4 regions of the Arabiibacter massiliensis genome follow, and region 4 is predicted to be linked to each of the others. Evidence: predicted binding sites of a transcription regulator. Region 4 holds the regulator's gene; each other region holds the start of a gene.
What was found. The regulator HrcA, encoded in region 4, represses chaperone genes, less so after heat shock. The targets are predictions, from matches to a motif close to TNTTAGCANNCNNNNNNNNNGNNTGCTAANA.
Positions count from the first base shown of each region.

Region 1: a site for HrcA is predicted at 1,794-1,824, ahead of htpG (molecular chaperone HtpG). Genes of this name have one in related genera too.
Region 2: a site for HrcA is predicted at 2,738-2,768, ahead of FX134_RS11000 (co-chaperone GroES). Genes of this name have one in related genera too.
Region 3: a site for HrcA is predicted at 2,905-2,935, ahead of FX134_RS05835 (ATP-dependent Clp protease ATP-binding subunit). Genes of this name have one in related genera too.

Region 1 covers NZ_LR698996.1:2,439,366-2,444,190, reverse strand. The annotation lists gene htpG (molecular chaperone HtpG) at 1-1,766, opposite strand, end outside; gene cgr1 (cytochrome c-type protein Cgr1) at 2,007-2,618, opposite strand; gene FX134_RS10420 (molybdopterin-containing oxidoreductase family protein) at 2,628-4,825, opposite strand, start outside.
Region 2 covers NZ_LR698996.1:2,588,942-2,593,766, forward strand. The annotation lists gene FX134_RS10985 (FAD-dependent oxidoreductase) at 1-485, shown strand, start outside; gene FX134_RS10990 (sensor histidine kinase) at 683-1,906, shown strand; gene FX134_RS10995 (response regulator transcription factor) at 1,910-2,593, shown strand; gene FX134_RS11000 (co-chaperone GroES) at 2,849-3,136, shown strand; gene groL (chaperonin GroEL) at 3,179-4,813, shown strand.
Region 3 covers NZ_LR698996.1:1,331,827-1,336,651, forward strand. The annotation lists gene FX134_RS05830 (serine O-acetyltransferase) at 1-160, opposite strand, end outside; gene FX134_RS05835 (ATP-dependent Clp protease ATP-binding subunit) at 294-2,861, opposite strand; gene FX134_RS05840 (Abi family protein) at 3,320-4,213, shown strand; gene lysS (lysine--tRNA ligase) at 4,298-4,825, opposite strand, start outside.
Region 4 covers NZ_LR698996.1:503,792-508,616, forward strand. The annotation lists gene dusB (tRNA dihydrouridine synthase DusB) at 1-85, shown strand, start outside; gene hemW (radical SAM family heme chaperone HemW) at 298-1,410, shown strand; gene hrcA (heat-inducible transcriptional repressor HrcA) at 1,547-2,560, shown strand; gene dnaJ (molecular chaperone DnaJ) at 2,626-3,765, shown strand; gene FX134_RS02165 (RsmE family RNA methyltransferase) at 3,779-4,546, shown strand; gene FX134_RS02170 (MiaB/RimO family radical SAM methylthiotransferase) at 4,543-4,825, shown strand, end outside.

The DNA of each region.
Region 1 (4,825 bases), 1.9 Mb from region 4:
AGCACGCGCTCGGACTTGGGGCCGTCCTCGCCGTCGGGCATCTGCGCCATGATGCGCTCCATCTCCAGCGAGATGGGGCCGGCCGCCGTGATGCACGCCGGCGCATCGGTCAGGCGCGACGACACCGTCACGTCGGTCACCGCGTCGCCGAGCGCGTCCTTCAAAGCCGCGAACAGGCCCTCGTTCTCCTTGGCCGTCTCCTCGGCCTCCTTCTTCTCCTCCTCGGAGGCCAGATCGAGGTCGCCCGACGCCACGTTCTTCAGCTCGAACGGCTCCGGCGCGTCCTCGCCGTCGCCGGCCGCCGCGGCGCCGTAGGTCATCATCGACTGGAAGCAGAACTCGTCCACGTCGCGCGTGCACAGAAGCACGTCGTAGCCCTTGGCCAGCACCGTCTTCACGATGGGCATCTTGGCCAGGCGCTCGATGCTCTCGCCGGCGGCGTAGTAGATGGCCTTCTGGCCCTCCGGCATGGCGGCCAGGTACTCGTCCAGCGTGACCAGCTTCTCCTGCTTGGCGGAGTAAAACAGCAGCAGCTCGGCCAGCTCGTCCTTCAGCATGCCGTAGCTCGAGTAGATGCCGTACTCCAGCCCGCGGCCGAAGTTCTCGAAGAAGCGCTCGTATTCCTCGCGGTCGTTGTCGCGCATCTTCTTCAGCTCGGACGTGACTTTCTTCTCCACCTTCTTGGCGATGGCGCGCAGCTGGCTGTTGTGCTGCAGCGTCTCGCGGCTGATGTTCAGCTGCAAATCCTGGCTGTCCACCACGCCGCGCACGAAGTTGTAGTGGTCGGGCAGCAGCTCCTCGCACTTCTCCATGATGAGCACGTTGGAGCTGTACAGCGCCAGGCCCTTCTTGAAGTCCTTGCTGTACAGGTCGTACGGCGCGCGGCTGGGCACGAACAGCAACGCGTCGTAGGAGAGCGCGCCCTCGGCGTGGATGCTGAACGTGCGCGCGGGGTCGGCAAAGTCGTGGAAGTCGGTCTTGTAGAACTCGTGGTACTCCTCGTCGGTGACCTCGGATTTGCTGCGCTTCCAGATGGGGATCATCGAGTTGATGGTGTCGAGCTCGGTGTAGCTTTCGTACTCGGGCGTGTAGTCGTCGTCGGCGTCCTCGGGGCGCGGCTTCTCGCGGCTCTTCGACACCTCCATCTGCACGGGGTAGCGTACGTAGTTGCTGTAGCGCTTGATGAGGTTTTTCAGGCCATATTCGGAAAGGAAGGTGTCGTAGCTCTCGTCGCCCTCGTTGTCCTTGAGCGTGAGGATGACGTCGGTGCCGTGGCCCTCGCGCTCGGCCGCCTCGATGCTGTAGCCCTCCACGCCGTCGCTTTCCCAGGCCCAGGCCTCGTCGCTGCCGTAGGCGCGCGACACCACGCGTACGCTCTTCGCCACCATGAACGAGCTGTAGAAGCCCACGCCGAACTGGCCGATGATGTCCACGTCGTCGCCTTGGGCCTCGGCGTTGTCCAGCTTGAACGCCATGCTGTCGGAGTGCGCGATGGTGCCCAGGTTGCGGTCGAGCTCGTCCTTCGTCATGCCGATGCCGCTGTCGCTGACCGTGACGGTGCGCGCGTCCTTGTCGAAGCTCACGCGGATGGCCAGCTCGTCTTTGGCCAGCTGGATGTCCTTGTCGGTGAGGCTTTTGAAGTAGAGCTTGTCCACCGCGTCGGAGGCGTTGGAGATGAGCTCGCGCAGGAAGATCTCGCGGTTGGTGTAGATGGAGTTGATCATGAGGTCGAGCAGCTTCTTGCTCTCGGTTTTGAACTTGCGCATGGTTCGCGTCGCTCCCTTTCAATCCTGTTTTAGCACTCGCAGGCTGAGACTGCTAACACGTGATTGTAGTACGAGCCCGCCCGATGTCAAGAAACCCGCACAGCCTTTGCAGAAATGGCAACGGGACGGGTGCTCGTTTGCTCTCGGTGCCATTTTCGCTCCGAAAACCGCAGGCGGCCGCCCGGCACGATAGCCGGGCGGCCGCCTTCCCGCGCGAGGGAGGGAGGGGGTGCGCGGGTCCTACGCTGCGGGCAGCTGCGCGTTTTCCTTCGCAGTCAGCCAACCGGCGGGCGTCACGGCGTCATCGTGGCAGGTGGTGCAGTAGTTCACCGACGCGCGATGCGCCTTGTGGCACGAGTCGCACGAGATATCGCCGTGATAGGGCAGGTGCGGGTTGCGCGGCTGGTCGGCCGTCACCTTCGCCAGATCGTCGCGCGTAAGGTTGTGGCAGGCCTCATTCAGGCAGAACTCGTCGGGCGAGAGCCCGCGCGCCGCTGTCAAGTCGGCCAGCGTCGCCTCGGCAAGGGGCACGCCGTAGCCGCCCGTCACCCAGGCCGCGCCCTCCGTCACCTGCTCGCCCAGCGTGGGCACGTGGCAGTCGAGGCAGGTCTTGCCCGAAGCCCGATGTGCCACCGCCAGCATGCTGGACGTGTCCGCCACCTCGTTGCCCCACTTGTCAACGCCCGCCTGGCCGAGCGGCTGCTCGTAGGTTTCAACATACGGGTCCATGGGCGTATGGCAGATGGCGCCGCAGAAGCTCGGCTGCTCGTGCCACACCCAGAACCCCATCCCGGCCACCACTAGGACGAGCGCCACCACACCCGCCACCAGGGGCCATTTCTTCGCTTTCATGGCGGCCCCCTACGCTCGTTCGACCTGGCACAAGCCGGACTTGAACGGCGGGTAGCCCGTCACATGGTCGAACTCGCGCTCGGTAAGCTTGTTCACGTTGGCCTTCTCCCATCCGTGGAAGATGTCCACCACGCCTGGCAGCACGAGGTTCGTCACCTCCAGCTTCACCTGTATCTCGCCCAGGTGGTTGAACACGCGCACCTGCTCGCCGTCCTCCAGTCCGCGCTCGGCGGCCGTCTTGGGATGCAGCCGCACGATGGGCTCGGGCATGAACTGGTTGAGCCAGGGGCAGTCGCGCAGCTTCGAGTGCGAGTACATGGGCACGCGCGAACCCGTGTTCAGGATGAGCGGATAGTCCTTCGCCAGGTCGGGCGTGCTGATGGGGCTGCTCACCGGCTCGTTGTATTCCGGCAGGCCCTCCAAGCCGCACTCTATCATGATCTCGGACACCAGCTCTATCTTGCCGCTGGGCGTGTTGAAACCAGGCTGGCCGTCCTTGCGGATCTTGCCCGTCTCGTACTTCTTTGGCTCGTAAGGCGCGCCACCCGGCACCGTGTAGCCGTCGGGATTGTCGCGCAGATCCTGCATGGTCACCTCCAGCCCCGACGTGCGCAGCACCTCGGCCAGAGCTTCCTCCACGCTGCCGTTGAAGCACTCCTCCGCGTAACCCAGGCGACTGCCCAGCTCCATGGCCACCTGCCAGTCCTCACGCGCCTCGCCGCGCGGCTCCACCACCGGCTCGCGCAGGTAGATCTTGCGTCCGAACACCGCGAGCGGAGCCATGCGCTCGTAGCACATGGCGGCGGGCAGGATGATGTCCACGTAGTCGTGCGTCCAGGGGCGAATGTAGTAGTCGGCCGCGCAGACGAAGTCCAGCTTGCCGATAGCCTCCTGGTACAGGTGGCTCTGAGGCCACATCATGGCGTTACCGCCGAACATCACCATGGCCTTGATCTTGCCCTCGTCCACATATTCGGGGAAGCGGTTCGTCTGCATCTGCTTGACGAATCTCGTCCACACGGGGAAGTCCTGCAGGTCGTAGCGCTTGTCGGCCAGCTCCGCGTCATAGATGTCCTCGCGGTTGAAGCCGGCCGTGCTGGCGAACAGGTCGAACGGCAGCCCGGGCGCTATCTGCAAGCCGCCGGCCACGTCCACGTTGCCGGCCAGTGCCACGAGCGACGCGATGGCGCGCATGTTGTTGCCGGCATTGGTGTGGTGCACTTGCGGGCTCGCGCTCGTGATGAACGAGCCGGGCGTCTCCTGGCCCCACAGCTTCGCCGCCGCCTCTATCTTCTCGGCCGGCACCCAGGTAATCTCGGCCACCTTCTCGGGCGTGAACTGCTGCACGTACTCCTTGAACTCATCGAAGCCGTGCGTCCAGTTGGCGCAGAAGTCCTCGTCGTAGTAGCCGTCGCGCAGCATGACGTGCGCGATGCCCAGCGCCAGCGCGCCATCCGTGCCGGGACGCAGCTGCAGGTGGATGTCGGCTAGGCCCGTCACCGTGGGCGTGACGCGCGGGTCCACCACGATGAACTTGCAGCCCTTCTCCTTTGCGTTCATCAGCTTGCCGAAGCGGTTGGGCAGCGACCACGCGGGATTGAGCGACCAGATGAGGCACGACTTGGAGGCGTCGGTGGGGTTCGCGCCCATCGTCTGCGCGCCGAACACCAGGCCGGTGCCGATGAGCGTGGCGTAGGCGCAGGTGGAGCTTTCGTTGCCATAGGTGGGCGTGCCGAACAGGTTGGCCAGGCGGTTCACGGCACCGCGCGGCTCCTTCGGGTCGCCGCAGTAGAAGAACACGCCCTCGGGGCCCATCTCGTCCTTCACCTTGGTGAGCGCCGCGACGATGGTGTCGTACGCCTCATCCCAAGTGATCTGTTCCCAGCCGGCGTCGCCCTGCCCTTTCGGCTTCGTGCGCTTCATCGGATGCAGCAGGCGGTGCGGATCGTAGAGCTCCTGCAAGCTGGACAGGCCCTTCGCACACAGCGGGCTGTTCGGGTAGTTCTCGCGCGACACCACGCGGACGATCTTGCCCTCCTTCACCGTGGCGGTGATGCCGCACTTCGGCGCATGGTTGCACATGTCGCAGTACGTGTGCTTCGTGACCTCGGGCGCGCTCTCGTCGGCGAATGCGTCGTCGGGGTAGACGAACTCGAAGCCGCCCTCGATGGCCGAGATGCCCACCGCCATGGCTGCCGCTCCCTTGA
Region 2 (4,825 bases), 2.1 Mb from region 4:
GCATCTTCGATCGGTTCTTCGGCAAAGACGACGACGCGAAGAAGATGTTCGACGACGCCGTGTCCAAAAACGACGGCGACAGCCTCTACCGCGGCGACACCATCGAGGAGCTGGCGGGGAAGTTCGACCTTGACGCCGACGCGCTCAAGGCCACGGTTGACCACTACAACGAGCTGTGCGCGGCCGGGGCCGACACCGACTTCGGCAAGCCCGCCGAGCTCATGGTGGTCATCGAGAACGCGCCGTTCTACCTGGCCAAGCTCTCGTACAGCTACTTCTTCTCCGTCGGCGGCATCACCACCGACAAAGAGCGTCGCGTGCTCGACGGCGACCGCGACCCCATCGAGGGCCTCTACGCCATCGGCAACGACGGCAACATGCTCTACCGCAACGTGTACACCATCAACATGCCCGGCACCGCCTTCGGCAACCAAGTGAACAGCGGCCGCGAAGCCGCCACCGCCGTGAAGGAGTATTTGGCATAAAAGGGGACAGTCCCCTTTTATGCCATTTTGAGGGTGACAAAGGGATATTGTCACGTTCCCCGGCGCGTCTGCAAGCCGCAAGCCTCCCGAGAACGTGACATTACCCCGGCCCTTTGTCACCCTGCCCCGTCCCTTTGTCTCACCCCTACACCCGATGGAGTATGGCGCGGGGCGGGCGGCTGGCTTAGTATGGGGGCATGGAAAACTTTCTGGTGAACAACCGGCCGATGACGGCGAAGGACTGGGCGGTGGACGTCGCGGTGACGGCCGTGGCGTTTCTGTTCGGCTGCGGGCAGCTCATGCTGGCGGCATCGAACATCGTCATCCCCGACCTCGCGCTGCGCCAGTACCTCGGCATGGTGAACGTCGTGCCCAATGTGCAGGTGTTCGTGGCGCTCGCCCTCACCACGCTGCCGCTCATCGTGCGGCGGCGCTACCCGTGGCCGGTGTTCGCCTTCTGCTTCGTCGCGTTCCTGAGTTTGCAGAACTCGTTCAGCGGCTTCTCGCTTACCATCGTCGGACCGGTGGTGGCGCTCTACACCATCGCCCACGAGCGCGGCCGCGCCGAGGCGGTCGTGGGGGCGGCCGTGGCCGTGATCGGGCTTTTGTTCGCCGACGCGCCCTCGCGCACGGCCAGCCTCGCGTTCTTCACGCGCTTCCAGAACATCGCGCTCGTGGTGGCCGCCGCGTTCGCCGGCTACGCCTACCGCGTGCACCGCGCCTACGTCCAGGCCGTGGAGGAGCGCGCCACCGAGGCCGAGCGCTCGCGCGAGGAGGAGGCCGCCCGTCGCGTGGAGGAGGAGCGCGTGCGCATCGCGCGCGAGGTGCACGACATCACGGCGCACTCGCTGTCGGCCGTGAGCATCCAGGCCGCGGCAGCCGAGCGGCTCATCGACCGCGACCCGGCGGCGGCCAAGGAGGCTATCGCCACGGTGCGCGCCACCGCGAAGGGCGCGCTCGATGACATCCGCAGCATGATCGGCGTGCTGCGCTGCGGCGACGAAGCGGAGACCTCGCCCACCGCCGGCACCGACCGGCTGGCCGACCTGGCTTCCTACCTGCGCGGCGCCGGCATCGACGCCGCGCTCGACGAGTCCTCCTACGATCGCGCGCGCGTGCCGGCGCACGTGGACATGGCGCTGTTCGGCATCGCCCGCGAGGCGGCTACCAACATCGTACGCCACGCGGGGGCGCGCTCGGCGGCCATCCGCGTCGCGCTCGAGGACGGCCAGGCGCGGCTCGTCGTGGAGGACGACGGGCGCGGCTGCGAGGGCGACGCGCTCCGCGCGGGCGGCGGCCACGGCATCGAGGGCATGGCCGAGCGCGTGCACCTGCTGGGCGGCGCGTTCTCGGCGGGCGCGAAGGCGGGCGGCGGGTTCCGCGTGGTGGCGAGCATCCCGGTGAGGGGAACGGAGGCGTAGCGGATGGAGAGCAAGGTGCGCGTGCTGGTGGCGGATGATCAGGACCTCGTGCGCAGCGGGTTCAAGCTCATCCTCATGTCCTACGACGGCATCGAGGTGGTCGGCGAGGCCCGCGACGGCGGGGAGGCCGTGGAGCTCGCGCGGCGGCTGCGTCCCGACGTGGTGCTCATGGACATCCGCATGCCGCGCATGAATGGCATCGAGGCCACGCGCGCCATCCGCGCCGACGCGGAGCTCGAGGGCGTGCGCGTGCTCATCCTCACGACGTTCGACCTGGACGAATACGTCTACGACGCGTTAGCCGCGGGCGCGAGCGGCTTTTTGCTGAAGGACGCCGAGCCCGACGAGATCGTGGCCGCCGTACGCGTGGTGGCGCAGGGCGACGCGCTCATCGAGCCCTCCATCACGCGCCGGCTCATCGAGACGTTCGTGGCCTCGCGCCCGGCCAGCCTGGCGGCCGGGCCGCGCACGGGCTCGTTCGCCGCGCTCACCGACCGCGAGCGCGAGATCCTCGTGCTGGTGGCGCGCGGCCTGACGAACGAGGAGATAGGATCCGACCTGTTCATCTCGCCGGCCACGGTGAAAACCCACCTCGCGCGCATCATGGCGAAGCTCGACGCCCACGACCGCGCCCAGCTCGTGGTGCGCGCCTACGAGGGCGGCCTCGTGAAGCCGGGTCTGCGCTAAGCGCCGAGGGCGCGCGGGCTTCGCTCGGGGCCTCGTCGGCAATTGTGGCGATCGTTTGACGATTGCGTCAAATCTCAGCGATGGGCGCTCAGATTTCCTCGAAACCGCTTGCATTGGGGGGCGATGATGCTATGATTACGCAGTGCTTAGCACTCGTTACCACGGAGTGCTAGCAGTCACCACGAACGAGTGGTTAAATAGCAAACGTGCGATAACCAGTTTCGTACAATGGTCGGACGAAAGGAAGGCAGCGTTATGAATTTGAAACCTCTGGGTGATCGCGTCATCGTCAAGGCCGACGAGGCCGAGGAGACGACGGCTTCGGGCCTGTACCTGGCCACCGAGGCGAAGGAGAAGCCCCAGAGCGGCACCGTGCTGGCCGTGGGCGACGGCAAGACCGACAAGGACGGCAACCTGGTTCCCGTCCCGGTGAAGGTGGGCGACAAGGTCGTGTACGGCAAGTACGGCGGAACCGAGATCAACGTGGAGGGCGAGGACGTCCTCATCCTGCGTGCCGACGACCTGTACGCCGTGTTCGCCTAACCCCAACGTGCCGATTCCGCATTACGAAAGGAAGCATCCGCAATGGCTAAAGATATCAAGTTCGAGGCCGATGCCCGCAGCGCGCTCGCTGCCGGCGTGAGCAAGCTGGCCGACGCCGTGAAGGTGACGCTCGGCCCCAAGGGCCGCTACGTGGCGCTGGAGAAGTCCTACGGCGCGCCCGTCATCACCAACGACGGCGTGACCGTGGCCAAGGAAGTCGAGCTGGAGGATCCGGTCGAGAACATGGGCGCCCAGCTGGTGCGCGAGGTGGCCGTGAAGACGAATGACGTGGCCGGCGACGGCACCACCACCGCCACGCTGTTGGCCGACGTCATCGTGTCCGAGGGCCTGCGCAACGTGACCGCCGGCGCCGACGCGCTCGGCATCCGCCGCGGCATCCAGAAGGCCACCGACGCCATCGTCGAGGCCATCAAGAAGGACGCCACGCCGGTGTCCACGAAGGACCAGATCGCCAACGTCGGCACCATCTCCGCCGGCGACGCCGAGATCGGCAACGCCATCGCCGAGGCCATGAGCGCGGTGGGCAACGACGGTGCCATCTCCGTTGAGGAGAGCCAGACCTTCGGCCTGGAAATGGACATCGTGGAGGGCATGCAGTACGAGCGCGGCTACATCTCGCCGTACATGGCCACCGACATGGAGAAGATGGAGGCCGTGCTCAACGACCCCTACATCCTGCTCACCGACCAGAAGGTCACCAACATCCAGGACATGGTGCCGCTGCTGGAGGAGATCATGAAGTCCGGCCGCCCGCTGTTCATCGTCGCGGAAGACGTCGAGGGCGAGGCGCTGGCCACCATCCTGCTGAACAAGCTGCGCGGCACGTTCAACTGCGTGGCCATCAAGGCCCCCGGCTTCGGCGACCGCCGCAAGCGCATCCTCGAGGACATCGCGGCTGTCACGGGCGCGCAGGTGATCGACAAGGATTTCGGCATGACCATGGCCGATGCCCGCATCGACATGCTGGGCCATGCCAAGACGGTCAAGGTGACCAAGGACACCGCCCTCATCGTGGACGGTGCCGGCGACAAGAAGGCCATCGAGGACCGCATCCATCAGATCCGCGCCGAGCTCGAGCGCGTCGATTCCGACTTCGACCGCGAGAAGCTGCAGGAGCGCCTGGCGAAGCTGTCCGGCGGCGTGGCCGTGCTCAAGGTGGGCGCTGCCACCGAGTCCGAGCTCAAGGAGAAGAAGTCCCGCATCGAGGACGCCCTGCAGGCCACCCGCGCGGCTGTGGAAGAGGGCATCGTCGCCGGCGGCGGCGTGGCGCTCGTGGACGCGCTGCCCGCGCTCAAGAAGGTGAAGGCCGCCGACAAGGACGAGGAAGTGGGCGTTGCCATCATCCGCAAGGCGCTTGAGGCCCCGATGCGCGCCATCGCGCAGAACGCCGGCTTCGAGGGTAGCGTCGTGGTGGAGCACGTGAAGGGCATGAAGAAGGGCGAAGGCCTGAACTGCGCCAACGGCGAGTACGGCAACATGATCAAGATGGGCGTGAACGACCCGGTGAAGGTGACCCGCACGGCGCTGCAGTCCGCGGCTTCCGTGGCGGCCCTCATCCTCATCACCGAGGCCACCATCAACGAGATCCCCAAGGATCCCGATCCGGCGGCCCTGGCGGCCATGGCCGGTGGCGGCGGCATGGGCGGCATGATGTAAGCCTCGCGGCTT
Region 3 (4,825 bases), 830 kb from region 4:
CGAAGTAGCCGGGGAACAGCACCCGGCGCAGGTCCTTGAGCACCCACTTCACGGCCGATCGGCTGGGGTACCGCCGCCCGGGCTTCGTGAAGAATATCTCGTCGGCCTCGTAGTTCTTCTCGATGCCCTTCACGATGCGATCGAGGTTATCTCCGAACATGGAACCTCCTGTAGTGAAATGGTTGAGCGACGTTCCCAGTATACGACAAATGCGGGCCCAAGACGCAGGAAACCCCTGCTCCCTGGGCTTCGTATTCGACCCGGGGAGGCAGGGGCTCTCTAAGAGGCGATTGTTAGTCGGCCGCACCGCCCGAGGCGGAACCGCCGCCCGAGCTCACGCCGGCGTGGCCCAGGTCGTAGTTCGTCAGCAACAGCTCGGCCTCCCGTGCGATGCTGTCGCGCTTGCGCGGCTCGGGGATGGCGCCCGAGCCCTGGGTGAACACGAGCTCGCCATCCACCGCGTCCACGTCGATGATCGATCCGCTCGTCCACTTGCCCTCGAGGATCTCCTCCGACAGCGGATCCTCCAGCAAACGCTGGATGGCGCGACGCAAAGGACGCGCGCCGTAGGTGGCGTCGGTGCCCTCCTTGGCAACGAGCTTGCACGCCGCCTCGGTCAGGTTGATGGACATGTTCTGCTCGATCAAACGCTCGCGCAAATCTGCCACCATGAGCTTGACGATCTCGGCGATCTGCTGGTCGTTTAAGCTCTTGAACACGATGATCTCGTCGATGCGGTTCAGGAACTCGGGCCTGAACAGCTTCTTCATCTCGGCCATGACGCGGCTCTTGATCTCCTTGTCGGAGAGGCCCGCGTGCTCCTCGGTGGAGAAGCCCAGCGTCGTCGGCTGCGCGATCTCGCGCGCGCCCACGTTCGACGTCATGATGATGACCGTGTTGCGGAAGTCCACCGTGCGGCCCTGCGCGTCGGTCAAGCGGCCCTCCTCCAGGATCTGGAGCAGGATGTTGAACACGTCGGGGTGCGCCTTCTCGATCTCGTCGAACAGCACCACCGAGTAGGGGCGCTGGCGCACGGCCTTCGTCAGCTGGCCGCCCTCGTCAAAGCCCACGTAGCCCGGGGGGCTGCCCACCAGGCGCGACACGCTGTGCTTCTCCATGTACTCCGACATGTCGAACGACAGCAGCGCGTCCTCACTGTTGAACAGGAACTCGGCGAGCGCCTTGGAAAGCTCGGTCTTGCCCACGCCCGAGGGGCCCAGGAAGATGAACGAGCCGGCGGGGCGCTTCGGGTCCTTGAGGCCGCTTCGCGAGCGGCGGATGGCCTTCGAGAGCGCGGTGACTGCCTCCTCCTGGCCGATCACGCGCTCATGCAGCACGGCCTCCATGCGAAGGAGCTTCTCGGTCTCGGCCTCGGTGAGGTTGGATACGGGCACGCCCGTGGACATGGACACCACGTCGGCGATGTCCTGCATGGTCACCTGGTGCACGGACTTCTGGGCGTCCTCCTCCCACTTCTTCTCGGCCTCCTCGCGCTTCTTCTTCAGCTCGGACTCCTCGTCGCGCAGCTGGGCGGCGCGCTCGAAGTCCTGCGCGGCGATGGCCGTGTCCTTCTCGCCGCGCAAACGGCGCAGCTCGTCATCGAGCTCGCGCAGCTCTTTGGGCAGCGTCATGTTGCGGATGCGCATGCGGGCGCCGGCCTCGTCGAGCACGTCGATGGCCTTGTCGGGCAGGAAGCGGTCCTGGATGTAGCGGCTCGACAGGTTCACGGCCGCCTGGAGCGCGTCGTCGGTGAAGTGCACCTGGTGGTGCGCCTCGTAGCGGTCGCGCAGGCCCTCGAGGATGCGCATGGCCTGCTCCTCGTTGGGCTCGCCCACGGTGATGGGCTGGAAGCGGCGCTCGAGCGCGGAGTCTTTCTCGAGGTGCTTGCGGTATTCGTCGATGGTGGTGGCGCCGATCACCTGGATCTCGCCGCGCGACAGCGGCGGCTTCAGGATGGCGGCCGCGTCGATGGAGCCTTCGGCCGAGCCCGCGCCGATGAGCGTATGCATCTCGTCGATGAACAGGATGATGTCGCCCGCGTCCATGACCTCCTTGATGCACTTCTTCAGACGCTCCTCGAACTCGCCGCGGTACTTGGAGCCGGCCACGAGCGCGCTCACGTCGAGCGTGAACAGGCGCTTGCCGCGCAGGATGTCGGGCACCTGGTTGGACACGATGAGCTGCGCCAGGCCCTCGGCCACGGCGGTCTTGCCCACGCCCGGCTCGCCGATCAGGAGCGGGTTGTTCTTCTGGCGGCGGCTGAGCACCTGCATGACGCGCTCGATCTCGCCCGCGCGGCCGATGACCGGGTCGAGCTTGCCGTCGCGCGCCTTGCGCGTGAGGTCGGTGCCGAACTCCTTCAGCACGCTGTCGGAGCCCTGGCCGTTGGGGTCGAAGGCGTTGCGGCCGGCGTACACCGGGCTCTGGCCCACGAGGTCGTTGAGCGCGCTGCGGATATCGTCGCCGGAGACGCCCAGGCGCGTGAGCACCTCGAGCGCCGTGCCGTCGCCCTCGCGCACGATGCCGAGCAGCAGATGCTCGGTGGAGATGTAGGATTGGCCCATCTGCATGGCCTCGCGCAGGCTGTTCTCCAGCACACGCTTCACGCGGGGGGTGAACGACAGGTGGCCGGACACGTCGGTGTCCTCATCGATGGCCACCACCTGGCGGATGGCCTGCACCACGGCGTCGTACTTCACGCCCCTGCGGTCGAGCGCCTGGGCGGCCAGGCCGTCCTTCTCCTGGATGAGGCCGAGCAGGATGTGCTCGGTGCCCACGTAGGGCTGGTGCAGGGAACGCGCTTCGTCTTGGGCTAAGACAAGGACCTTGCGGGCCTTGTCGGTGAACTTCTCGAATGACATGTAAAGCCTCGATTCTCGCGGAGCTTCTGTGTTTCGTAGTACATGCTAGCACTCTCGTCAAGAGAGTGCCAACGCGTTGCCCGCCGCACACGCTCGCTCCATAACTCGCAGCCGCGCTGCGGCAGAATCCATCGTATCACGACCTCCCTTGATGCTCGCCCGATCCCCCCGATGCCTCCGAAAGTGCTCATTTCCGACGCGGAGTTGAAAAGATCGACGGCAGTCTGATGAGGAGCAAGCGCGAAAGCCGTTCGCGCACGGCCGCCATCGGAGCCCAGGTGGCGGCATCGCCTTTTTTCAAATGTATTATTGCTGTCTGCATGATTGACGAGAAGGGTTGCGAGAAGTACAGTAGTGGCAGTGAAACGGCTCGGGTGCTCTACGGAGTCCGAGACTGAGAAGGGTCACCTGCCAATGGCGGGCGGCCCTTTCTCATTTTTCGAGGGGCGGGGTACTGTATGGCGAAACCATTCAAAACAATTGATCAGCAGATCGAGATTCTCCGATCCCGCGGGTTGCTCGTCGAGGACTCAGCCTACGACGTTCTGCTGTCCGAAAACTACTATTCAGTGGTGAATGGATACAAGGAGTTCTTCATCGACAAGGAGAAGTCTTCAGCATGTAGCCATGAGATGTTTTTGCAGGAAACCTGCTTCAGCGATGTATACGAACTGTTCTTGTTTGACAGGGCGCTCCGAGAGTACACGTTCCATAACCTGATCAAAGCCGAATCGCTCATCAAGACGGTATCGGTGTACACCTTCTGCGAGAGGTTTCCCGAGCCAAGATCCTACCTCGACATGGACAACTACACAGCGAGGGACGAGTACATGCTTGGCAAGAGGAGGTTCGTCGAAGACCTCCCCGCTTTCGTCAGCAAGCTGAACAGGAAAGCTTACACCGACTCGAAATGCAAGGACTTCATCCAGCATTACCGGGACAAGCATGGCGACGTCCCCTTATGGGTGCTCGCGAACGACCTCACATTCGGCAACATTTCCTACTTTTTCAACCTGCAAAAACGCAGCGTGCAAAACGAGATATGTCGGAGAATAGTAAAGTTGCGAGGCGGCAGCGAGCAGCTGAATCCGAAACGGATGAGGCTAACCCTCCGCGCCCTCGTCGACTTTCGCAATATCTGCGCACACGACGAAAGGCTGTTTTGCGCCAAAGTCGGCCCGGTGAGAGACATCGGCTATGCCGACATGCTTGAGTCGCTTGCGGTGGTGCTACCCAAAAGCGACGTGCAAAATATGCGCAGCGGAGTGCTCAGACTCATCAACGATTATTCAAAGGGGAGGAAGCGGATAAGCGGAATCCTCGATGGCATGGGGATAAAAACGGCAGGTTAGGCTTGCGAGAAAGATCGCTATGCGAGAAGGCCGCCCGGCGGGGTGCGCGGGCGGCCTTCTTGGGGATCGTATGGCGCTTGGGCGCTAGTAGAGCTTCGCGCCGGCGGGGATGCGGTCGTCCACCATGAGCAGGTTCAGGCGCTCCTCGCCCTCCTCCTCGTGGATGGCCGAGAGCAGCATGCCGCAGGAGTCCACGCCCATCATCTTGCGCGGCGGAAGGTTGGTGATGGCGATGAGCGTGCGGCCTGCCAGCTCCTCCGGCTCGTAGTACGCGTGGATGCCCGACAGGATGACGCGCTCGGTGCCCGTGCCGTCGTCGAGCGTGAACTGCAGGAGCTTCTTGGACTTCGGCACGGCGACGCACTCCTTCACCTTCACGACGCGGAAGTCCGACTTGCTGAACGTGTCGAAGTCCACCTCGTCGGCGAATAGGGGCTCGACGACCACCTTCGAGAAGTCGACGGGCGCGGCTGCGGGAGCGCTCGCCTCGGCGGCCGCGGCGCGCGGCCGCCCGCCCGCCGGAACCTCGTCGCGCATGTGGGGAAAAAGCAGCACGTCGCGGATGGACGGCGCGTCGGTGAGCAGCATGACCAAGCGGTCAATGCCGATGCC
Region 4 (4,825 bases):
CGCGAAGATCAACGCCTGCGTCTCGGTGGAGGACTTCGACCGCGTCTTCGACGAGCTGCTGGATTATGGAGGGCCGTCCGCGTGAGGAGGGATCGGCGGGCACGCCGTGCTCAGACAGTCCTCGCTTCGCTGCGGAACTGCGCGCGGCATGCCCGCCGATCCCTCCTCACGCTGCGTTCTTCGTCATCCTGAGCGAGCGGAGCGAGTCGAAGGATCCGTCTAAAACAACCGCACTATTCTCCCGGCGGGGGAGGCTCCCGGAAGCCTCGGCTGGGGGAGGGGGGGGGGACCTGTAGCATGCCCCACGATCCGTACAAGGCTCTTTACTTGCACGTGCCGTTCTGCGTGAAGCGGTGCGCTTACTGCGACTTCGCGACGGCGGCGGTGCCGGCTGGCTCGCCGGAGATCGACGCGTACGTGGAGGACCTCTGCCTGCAGATCCGCCGCAAGGCGAAGGAGGGGGAGCTCGGCGCCATCGAGACGGTGTATATCGGCGGGGGCACGCCTTCGCATGTGGGGCTCTCTCGGCTCTCGATGCTCCTCTATACGCTCTCGCTTTCGATGCATCTTACGCCCGAGGTGGAGTGCACGATGGAGGCCAATCCGGAGAGCCTCGACGAGCGCATGGTGCGCGACATCTGGGCGCTCGGGGTGAACCGCCTGTCCATCGGCGTGCAGAGCTTCGACGACGAGGTGCTGCGCGTGCTCAGCCGCGCTCATGACGCGGATGCGGCCCGGCGCGCCATCGAGGCCGCGCGGACCCGCTTCGAGAACGTGAGCGTGGATCTCATGTGCGGTATCCCCGGGCAGTCGGAGGCCAGCTTCGAGGCGAGCGTGCGCGAGGCCGTCTCACTCGGCGCGACGCACGTGAGCGTGTACCCGCTGACCATAGAGCCGCACACGCCCTTCGACGCGGCGGTGCTCGCCGGCGAGCTGGACGAGCCCGACGACGACGTGGAAGCCGCGCACATGGAAGCGGCCGCGCGCGTGCTGGGCGCGGCGGGCTTCACGCGCTACGAGGTGGCGAGCTACGCGCGGCCCGGCTTCGAGAGCAGGCACAACACCGCGTACTGGACGGGCGTGCCCTACCTCGGCCTCGGGCGCTCGGCCGCCACGATGACGCAGAACGCGAGCCGCCGTATGCGCATGCAGGACGGCGAGGTGACCGACGACCTCGACGCACGCCAGATGGCCGCCGAGGACCTCATGCTGGGCATGCGCATGTCGCGCGGCGTGCCCGACGCGCAGGCAGAGCGCGCCGATGCGCTCGGCCTCGGGGCGACGCAGGCCTTCGCCGAGCTCGCGGAGCAGGGCCTCGTCGTGCACGAGGACGGCCGCTGGAGGCCCACCGAGCGCGGCTGGCTCTGCGGCAACGACCTCTACGGCCGCCTCCTCGACCTCGCTCCATGATAATGCCCCGGTTGTCATCCCTGCCGTCTTTTGGGACATTTCAGAGAATCTTCCAGGTTTTTTAGCACTCTCTTGCGCCGGCTGCTAGAATGGTGCGTTGGCGGAACGGTCAAGTGAAAGAGGAAGGTGGAGAGGCGTGCTTTCAGATCGAAGGCAGAGGGTGCTCGCGGCCCTCATCGAAGAGTACGTCGCGCGCGCTCTGCCGGTGGGCTCGCGCACGCTGACGGAGCGCTACCAGCTGGGCGTGAGCCCGGCCACGGTGCGCAACGAGCTGTCGGTGCTCGAGGACGGCGGCTACATCGCGCAGCCCCACACCTCCGCGGGCCGCGTCCCCACCGACTTCGGCTACCGCGCCTTCGTCGACAACCTGCTGGCCACCGACCTCGCGGCCGACGACGAGCGCTACCGTCCCGTCGTGGACGAGCTGCGCCGCAGCGCGAGCGAGCTCGACGCGCTTCTGGAGCAGACGTCCTCGGCCCTCACGCGCCTCACGGACTGCCTGTCCATCGTGCTGGCGCCCTCGGTGCTCAACCTGCACATCAAGCAGCTCTCGCTCATCTCGCTCGCGCCGCATCGGGCGCTCGTCGTGCTCGTCACCGAGGACGGCCAGGTGTTCAACCGCCAGATGGAGTTCGCCGACGAGGTGTCCCCCGACGACCTGGCGCGCGTGCAGCGCTTCCTCGGCGAGGTGTTCAACGGCAAGTCGCTGCAGGATATCGAGGACGGCCTGGGGCAGGGCATGATGGAGGCGTTCCGCGACCCGCTCGTGCGCATGGCGCTCGACGAGGTGCTGTCGTGCCTGCAGGAGAGCGAGCTGTCGCGCGCGCACCGGCTGGGGGTGAGCTCGCTGCTTACGAAGCCCGAGTTCAGCCAGGCCGAGGCGCTCCTGCCCGTCATGCGCGTGCTCGAGGACGACACCGTGCTCCTGCACATCCTCGACGACGCGGCGACGCAGGGCGCGGGCGTGCCGAGCGTGCGCATCGGCCGCGAGAACGACGCGGCGGCGCTGTCGGGCGTGTCGGTGGTGGCCAGCCGCTACGGGCGCGGCGCGTCGGCGGGCGTGGTGGCCGTCGTCGGGCCCACGCGCATGGATTATTCGAAAGTCATCCGGGCGGTGCGCATCGCGAGCGCGGCGCTCGAGGATGTGTAGGAACCGAGAGCACGGGCGGCGGCGAAGCGTGCCGCGCGCCCTTGGAGGAAAGGTAATAATCGCAGATGGCCAGGGACCTGTACGAAGTTCTGGGAGTTTCCCGAGAGGCGACCGAAGAGGAGATCAAGAAGGCGTTCCGCCGGCGGGCGCGCGAGCTGCATCCCGACGTGAACAAGGCGCCTGACGCCGAGGACCAGTTCAAGGAGCTCAACGAGGCCTACGACGTGCTGAGCGACGCGACGAAGCGCGCCCAGTACGACCGCTTCGGCACCATCCCCGGCGCGGCGGGCAGCGGAAGCCCCTACGGGGGCGGCGGCTACGTCGACTTCGAGGACCTGTTCGGCGGCGGCTTCGGCATGGGCGACATCTTCAGCTCGTTCTTCGGCGGCGCGGCCGGCGGGCGCGCCCCGCAGCGCCGCGAGGGCCGCGACATGGGCGTGGGCCTGCGCCTCACGCTCGAGGAGGTGGCCGCGGGCGCCAAGAAGGAGATCGTCTACGACCGCCTGGCGCCGTGCCCCGACTGCGACGGAACCGGCCTCGGCCCCGACGGCCGCGAGATCACCTGCCCCGAGTGCCATGGCCAGGGCCGCGTGGTCACCATCCAGCACACCTTCCTCGGCGACATGCAGACGTCCGCCACCTGCAAGGCTTGCGGCGGTACCGGGCGCACCATCGAGAACCCGTGCCCGGAATGCGAGGGCCAGGGCCGCGTGCCCGACCGCCAGCGCGTCACCGTGGAGGTGCCGGTGGGCATCCGCGACTCCCAGCAGCTGCGCCTTTCCGGCTTCGGCGAGGCCGGCATGCACGGCGCGCGCCCGGGCGACCTCATCGTCACGGTGCGCATCCAGCCCCACGAGTTCTTCGAGCGCGACGGCGACAACCTGCACGCGCGCGCGAACATCTCCATCGTCCAGGCCGCCCTCGGCGCCGAGATCGAGATCGACGGCATCTTCGCCGACGAGAAGGTGCAGGTGCGCATCCCCGAGGGCTGCCAGAACGAGCAGGTGGTGCGCGTGAAGGGCTACGGCATGCCGAAGTTCCGCAGCGAGTCGCGCGGCGACATGTTCGTGCACGTGAACGTGGTGGTGCCCAAGAAGGTGACGAAGAAGCAGCGCGAGCTTCTGGAGCAGCTGGCCCAGGAGATGGGCGAGGACGTGGCCGACGAGCGCTCGCCGCTGCAGAAGCTGCGCGACGCCTTCAACTAGCGGCGAGCCTCCCATGTCCCTGCCTCATTTCTACCTTGACGACCAGGTGCTCGCCGATGAGCCGGGCGAGGTCTTCTCCCTGCGCCTCTCCGCGGGCGACGCCAAGCACGCCCGCGTGCTGCGCCTGGCGCCCGGCGAGCACGTGGCCGTGGTGGACGCCGGGCGGGATTACTTCGAGTGCGAGGTCGTCTCGTTCGACGGCATGCTGCCCGACGTGCGCATCGCCCAGCGGCTCGAGCGCGCCGCGGCCCGCCCGTCGGTCGTGCTCGTGCAGGGCCTCGCCAAGGGCGACAAGATGGAGACGGTCATCCGCCACGCAACCGAGCTGGGCGTGGCCGAGTTCCTGCCGCTTTCGTGCGAGCGCTCCGTGGTGAGGCTCGATGCCAAGAAGGGGGTCGCGAAGGCCGAGCGCTGGCGCGCCATCGCGAAGAGCGCGGCCATGCAGTCGGGGCAGCCGGCGATCCCCGAGGTGCGCGAGCCGATGGCGCTCGCCCGGGCGTGCGGGCTGCTCGCCGACGCGGACGCCGTGCTCGTGTGCTGGGAGGAGGCCCCCGGCACGGCGCGGATCGAGGACGCCCTGGAAGGTTCGCCGCCCGACGCGCGCGTGGCCGTGGTCGTGGGGCCCGAAGGGGGCCTCGCGGCCCGCGAGGTGGACGCGCTCCTCGCCTGCAACCCGCGCGCGTCGCTCGTGACGCTCGGGCCCTCCATCCTGCGCACAGAGACCGCCGGCATCGTGGCCCCGGCCCTCGTGCTGTACGAGCTTCGGCGGGCCGCGCGATGAACTTCGCCGTCGTCAATCTGGGGTGCAAGGTGAACCGCGTAGAGTCCGACGACACGGCGGCGCTCCTGGCCGCGCGCGGCATCGAGACGCGCGAGGAGGACGCCGACCTCATCGTGGTGAACACGTGCACGGTCACGGGCGAGGCCGAGAAGAAGACCCGCAAGGCCGTGCGCCGCGCCCTGCGCGCGAACGAGAGCGCCCGCGTGCTCGTCACGGGATGCGCTGCCGCCATCGACGCGGCGTTCTACGAGGGCCTCGACCCCCGCGTGGAGTGCGTGG